Regions from separate parts of the Enterobacter sp. RIT637 genome, predicted to be linked through region 1. Evidence: predicted binding sites of a transcription regulator. Region 1 holds the regulator's gene; the other holds the start of a gene.
What was found. The regulator sigma-54, encoded in region 1, starts transcription at its own class of promoters, with help from an activator protein. The targets are predictions, from matches to a motif close to GTTGGCACANNTTTCGCTNT.
Positions count from the first base shown of each region.

Region 2: a site for sigma-54 is predicted at 2,410-2,429, ahead of K5E19_RS06475 (branched-chain amino acid ABC transporter substrate-binding protein). Genes of this name have one in related genera too.

Region 1 covers NZ_JAIHAZ010000005.1:81,078-85,720, reverse strand. The annotation lists gene kdsC (3-deoxy-manno-octulosonate-8-phosphatase KdsC) at 1-354, shown strand, start outside; gene lptC (LPS export ABC transporter periplasmic protein LptC) at 351-926, shown strand; gene lptA (lipopolysaccharide ABC transporter substrate-binding protein LptA) at 895-1,449, shown strand; gene lptB (LPS export ABC transporter ATP-binding protein) at 1,456-2,181, shown strand; gene rpoN (RNA polymerase factor sigma-54) at 2,229-3,662, shown strand; gene hpf (ribosome hibernation promoting factor) at 3,685-3,972, shown strand; gene ptsN (PTS IIA-like nitrogen regulatory protein PtsN) at 4,055-4,546, shown strand; gene rapZ (RNase adapter RapZ) at 4,592-4,643, shown strand, end outside.
Region 2 covers NZ_JAIHAZ010000002.1:611,655-616,297, reverse strand. The annotation lists partial or broken gene livM (high-affinity branched-chain amino acid ABC transporter permease LivM) at 1-91, opposite strand, end outside; gene K5E19_RS06480 (ABC transporter permease subunit) at 103-1,017, opposite strand; gene K5E19_RS06475 (branched-chain amino acid ABC transporter substrate-binding protein) at 1,117-2,238, opposite strand; gene K5E19_RS06470 (YecA family protein) at 2,665-3,333, shown strand; gene tyrP (tyrosine transporter TyrP) at 3,367-4,578, opposite strand.

The DNA of each region.
Region 1 (4,643 bases):
GTTGCTATTATCACCGGACGGAAAGCTAAACTTTTAGAAGACCGCTGCGAAACGCTGGGCATTACCCATCTGTATCAGGGGCAGTCCGACAAAATGGTCGCCTTTAATGATTTGCTGGCGAAGCTGGCAGTCGCACCTGAGAACGTGGCCTATGTTGGCGATGATTTGATCGACTGGCCGGTGATGGCGGAAGTGGGTCTGAGCGTGGCGGTTGCTGACGCACACCCGCTGCTTCTCCCGCGCGCGGATTACGTCACCCGTATCAACGGGGGCCGTGGAGCGGTCCGTGAAGTCTGCGATCTGCTTCTGCTGGCGCAGGGCAAGCTTGATGAGGCCAAAGGGCAATCGATATGAGTAAAACCAGACGTTGGGTTATCATTCTGCTTTCGCTTGTCGCATTGGTACTGATTGGCGTGAACCTTGCCGACCGTGACGATGCACAAACAGAAGTGGTTAATACGAGCGATCCAACCTATAAAAGCGATCACAGTGATACTGTGGTGTATAGCCCAGAAGGTGCGCTGAACTATCGCCTGATTGCCCAGCATGTGGAATATTTTTCCGATGACGGTATCTCGTGGTTTACCCAACCAGTGATGACCACCTTTGATACTGACAAAACCCCGACATGGTCAATTAAGTCAGACCGGGCAAAACTGACAAATGACCGTATGCTTTATCTATACGGCCACGTTGAAGTCAACGCCCTGACCGCTGACTCACAACTGCGCAAAATTACGACGGATAACGCCCAGATCAACCTGGTGACCCAGGACGTGACTTCGCAGGATTTGGTCACACTGTATGGCACAACATTTAATTCCAGCGGTTTAAGAATGCGCGGGAACTTACGCAGCAAAAACGCCGAGCTGATTGAAAAGGTTAGAACCTCCTATGAAATTCAAAACAAACAAACTCAGCCTTAAAGCCATTATCGCCAGCGCACTGCTGGCGGCCAGTCTTCCCGCGATTGCTGTGACTGGCGATACCGAACAGCCGATTCATATCGAATCCGACACCCAGTCCCTTGATATGCAAGGTAACGTCGTCACCTTCACCGGCAACGTCGTGATGACTCAGGGCACCATCAAAATTAACGCCGATAAAGTGGTCGTTACCCGTCCGGGCGGCGAGCAGGGCAAAGAGATTATTGATGGCTATGGTAATCCGGCCACGTTCTACCAGATGCAGGATAACGGCAAGCCGGTAAAAGGCCGCGCGTCGCATATGCACTATGAGCTGGCGAAGGATCTGGTCATCCTGACCGGTAACGCCTATCTGGAGCAGCTGGACAGCAATATTACCGGCGACAAGATCACCTATCTGGTCAAAGAGCAGAAAATGCAGGCTTCCAGCGAGAAAGGCAAACGCGTCACCACCGTGCTGGTTCCATCGCAGCTGCAGGATAAAGGCAAAGGCCAGGCTCCGGCACAAAAGAAGAGTAACTAATTCGTTATGGCAACATTAACTGCAAAAAACCTCGCGAAAGCGTATAAGGGCCGCCGTGTCGTCGAAGATGTCAGCCTGACCGTCAACTCCGGCGAAATTGTGGGTTTGCTTGGTCCTAACGGTGCGGGTAAAACCACCACCTTCTACATGGTGGTGGGCATTGTGCCGCGTGATGCCGGCAACATCATCATTGATGATGAAGACATTAGCCTGCTGCCGCTGCACGCGCGCGCGCGCCGTGGTATCGGCTACCTGCCGCAGGAAGCCTCAATCTTTCGTCGTTTGAGCGTCTACGATAACCTGATGGCCGTGCTGCAGATCCGTGACGACCTGACCAGCGAGCAGCGTACCGACCGCGCCAACGAGCTGATGGAAGAGTTTCACATCGAACATCTGCGCGACAGTCTCGGTCAGGCGTTGTCCGGGGGTGAACGTCGTCGTGTCGAGATTGCACGTGCGCTGGCCGCCAACCCGAAATTCATCCTGCTGGATGAGCCCTTCGCGGGCGTTGACCCGATCTCGGTTATTGATATCAAACGCATTATCGAACACCTGCGCGACAGCGGGCTTGGCGTGCTGATCACAGACCACAACGTCCGTGAAACGCTGGCCGTCTGTGAACGCGCCTACATAGTGAGCCAGGGCCATCTGATTGCCCACGGTACACCGCAGCAAATCCTCGAAGATGAGCATGTTAAGCGCGTGTACCTTGGGGAAGACTTCAGACTCTGATAGGGTAGAGGTAACGTAACGCCGAACCGGAGAAAAATGCTCTGAACATGAAGCAAGGTTTGCAATTAAGGCTCAGCCAACAACTGGCGATGACGCCGCAGCTACAGCAGGCGATCCGTCTGTTGCAGCTGTCCACATTAGAACTCCAGCAGGAGCTCCAGCAGGCGCTGGACAGTAATCCGTTGCTGGAGCAAACCGATCTTCATGACGAGGTAGAAACCCAGCAAACGCAGGACACTGAAACGCTCGACACCGCTGATGCGCTCGAACAAAAAGAGATGCCGGACGAGCTGCCGCTGGATGCCAGCTGGGATGAAATCTACACCGCCGGAACCCCTTCCGGCACGCGTGCAGACTACCAGGATGATGAGCTACCGGTCTATCAGGGAGAAACCACCCAGTCGCTGCAGGATTACCTGATGTGGCAAGTGGAACTCACCCCCTTCTCCGATACCGACCGCGCGATTGCCACCTCAATTGTCGATGCCGTTGACGACACCGGCTATTTGACCGTCACGCTGGACGATATACTGGAAAGCATGGGCGACGAAGAGATTGAACTTGAGGAGATCGAAGCCGTTCTGAAGCGCATCCAGCGTTTCGATCCGGTAGGCGTGGCCGCAAAAGATCTGCGCGACTGCCTGCTGATCCAGCTTTCTCAGTTCAGCAAAGAGACGCCATGGATCGACGAGGCGCGCTTAATCATCAGCGATCATCTGGATCTGTTGGCTAACCACGATTTCCGCTCCCTGATGCGCGTCACGCGCCTGAAGGAAGAGGTGCTGAAAGAAGCGGTGAATCTGATCCAGTCGCTCGATCCGCGTCCCGGCCAGTCGATCCAGACCAGCGAGCCCGAGTACGTGATCCCGGACGTGCTGGTCAGAAAACACAATGACCGCTGGGTCGTTGAACTGAACTCTGACAGCATTCCTCGCCTGCAAATCAACCAGCAGTACGCCTCCATGTGCACCAGCGCGCGCAATGACTCCGACAATCAATATATTCGTAGCAATTTGCAGGAAGCACGCTGGCTGATCAAAAGTCTGGAGAGCCGGAATGACACGCTGCTGCGCGTAAGCCGCTGTATTGTTGAACAACAGCAGGCCTTTTTTGAGCAGGGCGAAGAGTATATGAAACCGATGGTACTGGCGGACATCGCCCAGGCCGTCGAGATGCATGAATCAACCATTTCTCGCGTGACCACGCAGAAGTATCTGCACAGTCCACGCGGTATTTTTGAGCTTAAGTATTTCTTCTCCAGCCATGTGAATACCGAAGGCGGCGGCGAAGCCTCGTCAACAGCCATTCGCGCACTGGTGAAGAAGTTGATCGCCGCGGAGAACCCCGCGAAGCCACTGAGTGACAGTAAGTTAACCACCATGCTGTCCGACCAGGGTATTATGGTGGCACGCCGTACTGTTGCGAAGTATCGAGAGTCTTTATCCATTCCGCCGTCTAACCAGCGTAAACAGCTGGTCTGACACAACCGATAAGGAAGACACTATGCAGCTCAACATCACAGGACACAATGTCGAGATTACTGAGGCTTTACGCGAGTTTGTGAACGCGAAGTTCGCGAAACTTGAGCAGTATTTCGAGAGGATCAATCAGGTCTATGTTGTGTTAAAAGTGGAGAAAGTGACTCATATCTCGGATGCAACCCTGCACGTCAACGGGGGTGAACTCCATGCCAGTGCGGAAGGGCAAGACATGTACGCTGCTATCGACGGCTTGATTGACAAGCTTGCACGACAGCTCAATAAACATAAAGATAAACTGAAACAACACTAATTGTCCGGGCAGTTAACGGGTGCAGGACGGCCTGTTGTGCGACACAACAGGCCATTTGTACAGTTAGCGCTTAGGTGAAATTATGATGAACAACGATTCCGCTCTTCAACTGAGCAATGTCCTTAACCAGGAATGTACCCGCAGTGGCGTTCACTGCCAGAGCAAAAAACGTGCGCTGGAGATCATCAGTGAACTGGCTGCAAAACAGCTGGGCCTGCCGCCTCAGGTCGTGTTCGAAGCGATCCTGACCCGTGAAAAAATGGGCAGTACCGGCATTGGCAACGGCATTGCTATCCCACATGGCAAACTGGAAGAAGACACTTTGCGTGCCGTGGGGGTGTTTGTGCAACTGGAGACGCCTATCGCCTTCGACGCCATCGATAACCAGCCCGTCGATCTCCTCTTCGCGCTGCTGGTACCAGCAGACCAGACAAAGACCCATCTGCATACGTTGTCGCTGGTCGCTAAACGCCTGGCCGATAAAACTATTTGCCGTCGACTGCGTTCAGCCCAAAGTGATGAAGAGCTTTTCCAGATTATCACTGAAGCAGAAGGCAATCAGGATGATGCGTAACCGGGAGATGGCCTTCACATCTGTTGTCCTGAGGAGAAACGGAACATGGTGCTGATGATCGTCAGCGGTCGCTCGGGGTCGGGGAAATCCGTCGCCC
Region 2 (4,643 bases), on a different contig from region 1:
CAGCGATAGGGCCAAAGATAATCAGCGCAACCAGTCCGGAAAACACGGAATCCAGAATGCAGCGTTTAAGGGAGAAACCGGCAGATGTCATCGTCTTCACCCTTACACCTTCGCCACGACAGGGCGGCCTAGCAGACCCTGAGGACGGAAAATCAGGATCAATACCAGCAGCCCAAACGAGAACACGTCTTTATAATCCGAGTTCACCATTCCGGAGAATTGCGCTTCCGCTACCCCCAGAATCAACCCGCCGAGCATGGCGCCCGGCAGAGATCCGATGCCGCCCAGCACCGCCGCCGTAAAGGCTTTTATGCCAATGACAAACCCGACGTAGAAATCAAAGGTGCCATAGTTCATGGTAATCAATACCCCCGCCAGCCCGGCCATCGCCGCGCCGATGACAAAGACCAGCGAAATGATCCTGTCGGTATTGATCCCCAGAATGGAGGCCATTTTACGATCCTGCTGCACCGCCCGACACATCCGCCCCAGCCGGGTACGGCTGATTATCCAGGTAAGCAGCAGCATGCCCGCGAACGAGGCGATCAGAATAAACACTTTGGTGTAGGTGATCTGGACGAAGCCTTCTCCCAGATGCACGCGAAGAACGCCGTCCAGCATGGTCGGCACGCCTTGCTGGCGGGGACCCTGACTCAGCTGGGCGTAGTTTTGCAAAATCAGCGACATCCCGATGGCGGAGATGAGCGGTGCCAGACGGGTGGAGTTTCGCAGGGGTTTATAGGCGATGCGCTCGATAGTCCAGCCATACACGCCCGTCACCACGATGGTGAACGCCAGCGTGCCCAGAATCAGCAGGGGAAACGACTCGAGACCGAAGAATGACAGCAGGGCCAGCCCGATGGCGCAGAGATAGGCCGAGATCATATACACTTCGCCATGGGCGAAATTGATCATGCCAATGATGCCGTACACCATGGTGTAGCCGATGGCAATTAAGCCGTAGACGGAGCCCAGCGTTAATCCGTTGATTAACTGTTGCAGGAAGAATGTACTCATCATCGCGCGCTCTTTTTATAGGCCGCACGACGCGTGCGGCCCGATGTGTATTCCGCGTCGGCAGGCGAACCTGCCGACGTTGAGCGTGACTCCGTCCCGTTACTGCACTTCCTTATATTTTCCCTTGTCGTCCCACTGATAAACCACGTAGTCGGACATTTTCAGATCGCCTTTGCTGTCCCAGGCTTTTTTGCCCATTACCGTGTCGAGGGCGTTCGCTTTCAGCCACTCGCTGGCTTTGGCGGAGTCTTTGCCGCCGGTGGCCTTGAAGGCGGCGGCAATGGCCTGGACGGAGGCATAGGAGTAAAGGGTGTAACCTTCCGGTTCGAATTTACCGGCGCGGAATTTCTCAATCACCGCTTTGCCGTCCGGGATCAGGCGCGGATCTTTACCAAACGTCATGTAGATACCGTTGGTGTACTGCGCTCCGCCTGCGGCAGTGACCATCTCTTCATTGACGATACAGTCGCCTGAGAAGAATTTGGCCTGTACACCCTGTTCGCGCATCTGGCGCACCAGCGGGCCCGCTTCAGGGTGGCAGCCCCCGAAGAACACCACGTCCGGTTTTTGCGCGCCAATTTTCGTTACCAGCGCGTTAAAGTCTTTTTCGCCTCGCGATAAGCCTTCATACATCACATCTTTCACGCCGCGTTTGGCGAGTGCGGCTTTAGTGGCGTCTGCCAGACCCTGACCGTAAGTGTCTTTATCGTGAATGATCACCACGCGTTTAGCTTTCAGCTTGTCGATGATGAAGTCGCTGGCGACTTGCCCCTGCTGATCGTCCCGGCCGCACATGCGGAACATATCGCTCATGCCGCGCTCGGTAATGAGTGGATTAGTCGAGCCTGGCGTGATGGCAATAATACCCGCATCGCTATACACCTCGGAGGCGGGCATGGTGGAAGAGGAGCAGAAATGGCCGACAACCGCATTGACTTTATCCTGGTCGACTAAACGGTTGGCGACGGCAACGGCCTGTTTAGGCTCGCAGGCATCGTCTCCCTGGACCAGCTTAATTTTCTCACCGTTGATCCCTCCCGCGGCGTTAATGTCTTCTGCGGCCTGCGTTGCGCCATGCCAGTACTGATCGCCATAGGTGGCATTTGGGCCTGTAAACGGCCCGGCCACGCCGATCACAATATCGGCCTGGGCGGAAAATGCCGTCACCAGACAACCGGCTAACACAAGAGAAAGAGGACTTCTGATAAATTTCAGCGACATTATTGTGTTCCTTAGCAAAGAGGTTTTTGCACCACGGCGTCAACCCAAACGCCCTACGGCGCAGCCAATCTATAATTAAGATCGAGAACAACATGCACTAAACGAACAAAATCCAGGCTACATCCTGCTTAAAACGGCGAGGTTTCCATGCGCAGTCTGCGCGCAGAACATTAAGCAAAATCGTTGCCAGAATGGTTAACCCATTGACCGGGTTGCGACATAGTTGAGTATAGAGCGCCGATTTATGCAGCCTTGCGGGACGCACTGAAATTACAGCGGAGATCACATCTCGTTAACAACAAAGCCCATAAGTTGTGCAAGGGTCACGATTTGCACGTTTTTGCAGCAATAAAGTCCTCAACTTCCGCCAGGAAAGGCGTACGTTATGTGTTAGGATCGTTTCCTTTTTTATCAGGAGTGTCAGCAATGACTGAAGGCCCATTAAATGAAAGCGAAATGGAGTGGCTGGAAGAGACGTTAATGTCTTACGGTCATGACGATGCGTCCGTGATTGACGTGTCCGAACTGGACGGCATGCTTACCGCAGTGCTTTCCGGCCCAAGGGTGGTTGAACCCGATGCCTGGCTGGTAGCGGTCTGGGGCGGCGAGAAGTACATTCCGCGCTGGAAAAACGATCGTGAAATGAACCGTTTTATCGATCTCTGCTTTAAGCATATGAACGACATTGCTGAGCGCCTGAGCGAGTATCCGGATCAGTTCGAGCCCATGTTTGGTTTTAACGACGTTGATGGACAAAGCTACACCGTGGTTGAAGAGTGGTGCTATGGCTACATGCGCGGCGTGGCGCTGACCGACTGGTCATCACTGCCCGACGAACTGAAAGCCGATCTGGATGTGATTGCCCTGCACGGGACGGAAGAGGGCAGCGAAAAGCTGGATGAACTGACCGAAGAGGAGTATACCGCCAGCATCGAGAGCATTCAGCCCGCGGCGCTGCGTTTATACAACTACTGGGTTGCTAACCCGCAGCAGCATGAAACACAGAAACCCATTATTAACGGCACGAAGGTCGGGCGTAACGATCCTTGTCCGTGCGGCAGCGGGAAGAAGTTCAAGAGCTGTTGTTTGCATTAATAAAGAAAGGGGCTAATCGAAGCCCCTTTTTTATTACCCCACTTCCGGCAGCATTCCCGTGGCTATGAGGAATTGGACCAGAATCACCACCACGCCACAGGCAAACACGGTACACAGCAGCGGTTTTCCCCCTGCAACGCGATATCCCTGCTGAGGATGCAGCTGACGGCTCTTCCATGCCAGCAGGGAAGGCAACAGCAGCGCGAGGACGGATAACGCCACGCCCGCATAGCCCAGCGCCATCACAAAGCCACGCGGGTAAAACAGCGCAAAGGCCAGCGGCGGCAGGAAGGTGATTGCCCCCGTTTGCAAGCGTCCGGCAACGGTATTGCGGCGCTGGAACAGATCGGCCAGATAATCAAACAGGCCGAGCGCCACGCCCAAAAACGACGTCGCCAGCGCCAGGTCAGCGAACAAATGTACCGCCAGCTCGACGTGCGGAGAGGTGACCACCTCACGCAGCGCCATCAGGAAACCATTCAGGCCGGAATGCGCAGCCATTAAACCGATAAAGGTTGAGGAGTCGATGCTGCCCAGCGTCACCAGTTGCCAGAAGATGTAGGCGACAAGCGGAATTGCACTGCCGATGATAAAGATTCGGCGCAACTTGCGGGTATCGCCATTCATATAGCTGACGATACTCGGCACGCTGCCGTGGAAACCGAACGAGGTGAAAATCACCGGGATCGCGGAAAGCGCCAGCCCTTTTTCCAGCGGCAGCGTCAGCAGGTTAACCTTGTGAACATGCGGTGCGAGCAGAACCAGCATCACAACCAGGAAAATAATCTTGGCGCTGAACAGAAAGCGGTTAAACAGATCGACCAGCGACGTGCCAATACACACCACGCCGCCGCCGATGAGCGCGAAGAAGACCGCGCCAGTGCCGGGCGTAATTTGTAAACCAAACCCGTCATTGACGCTGGAGGCGATCAGCTCTCCGGCTCCGCTAATGTAGGCAGCCGTCAGGGCGTACATCAGGAACATCATGCTAAAGCCAGTTGCCCACTGGCCATAACGTCCCAGGTAGCGTGCAGCCAGCGAACCTAAACCCGTATCGGCAGGCACATGCTGATAAACCTCCAGTAACAGCAGAGCGGTGTAACACATCAACGCCCAGAGTGTGGCGAGAAGCAATAACGTTACGCCAAATCCGACGCCTGCGGCCGCCAACGGCATGGCCAGCATTCCTGCGCCAATCGTCGTTCCTGCGACGATGAAAATACTTCCCAGAGCTCTGTTTTTCACGCTTTCCTCTACAACGATTCTTAATCGCGACCTAATCTGCGGCGCAGAGTAAGGGAAAAGCGTGA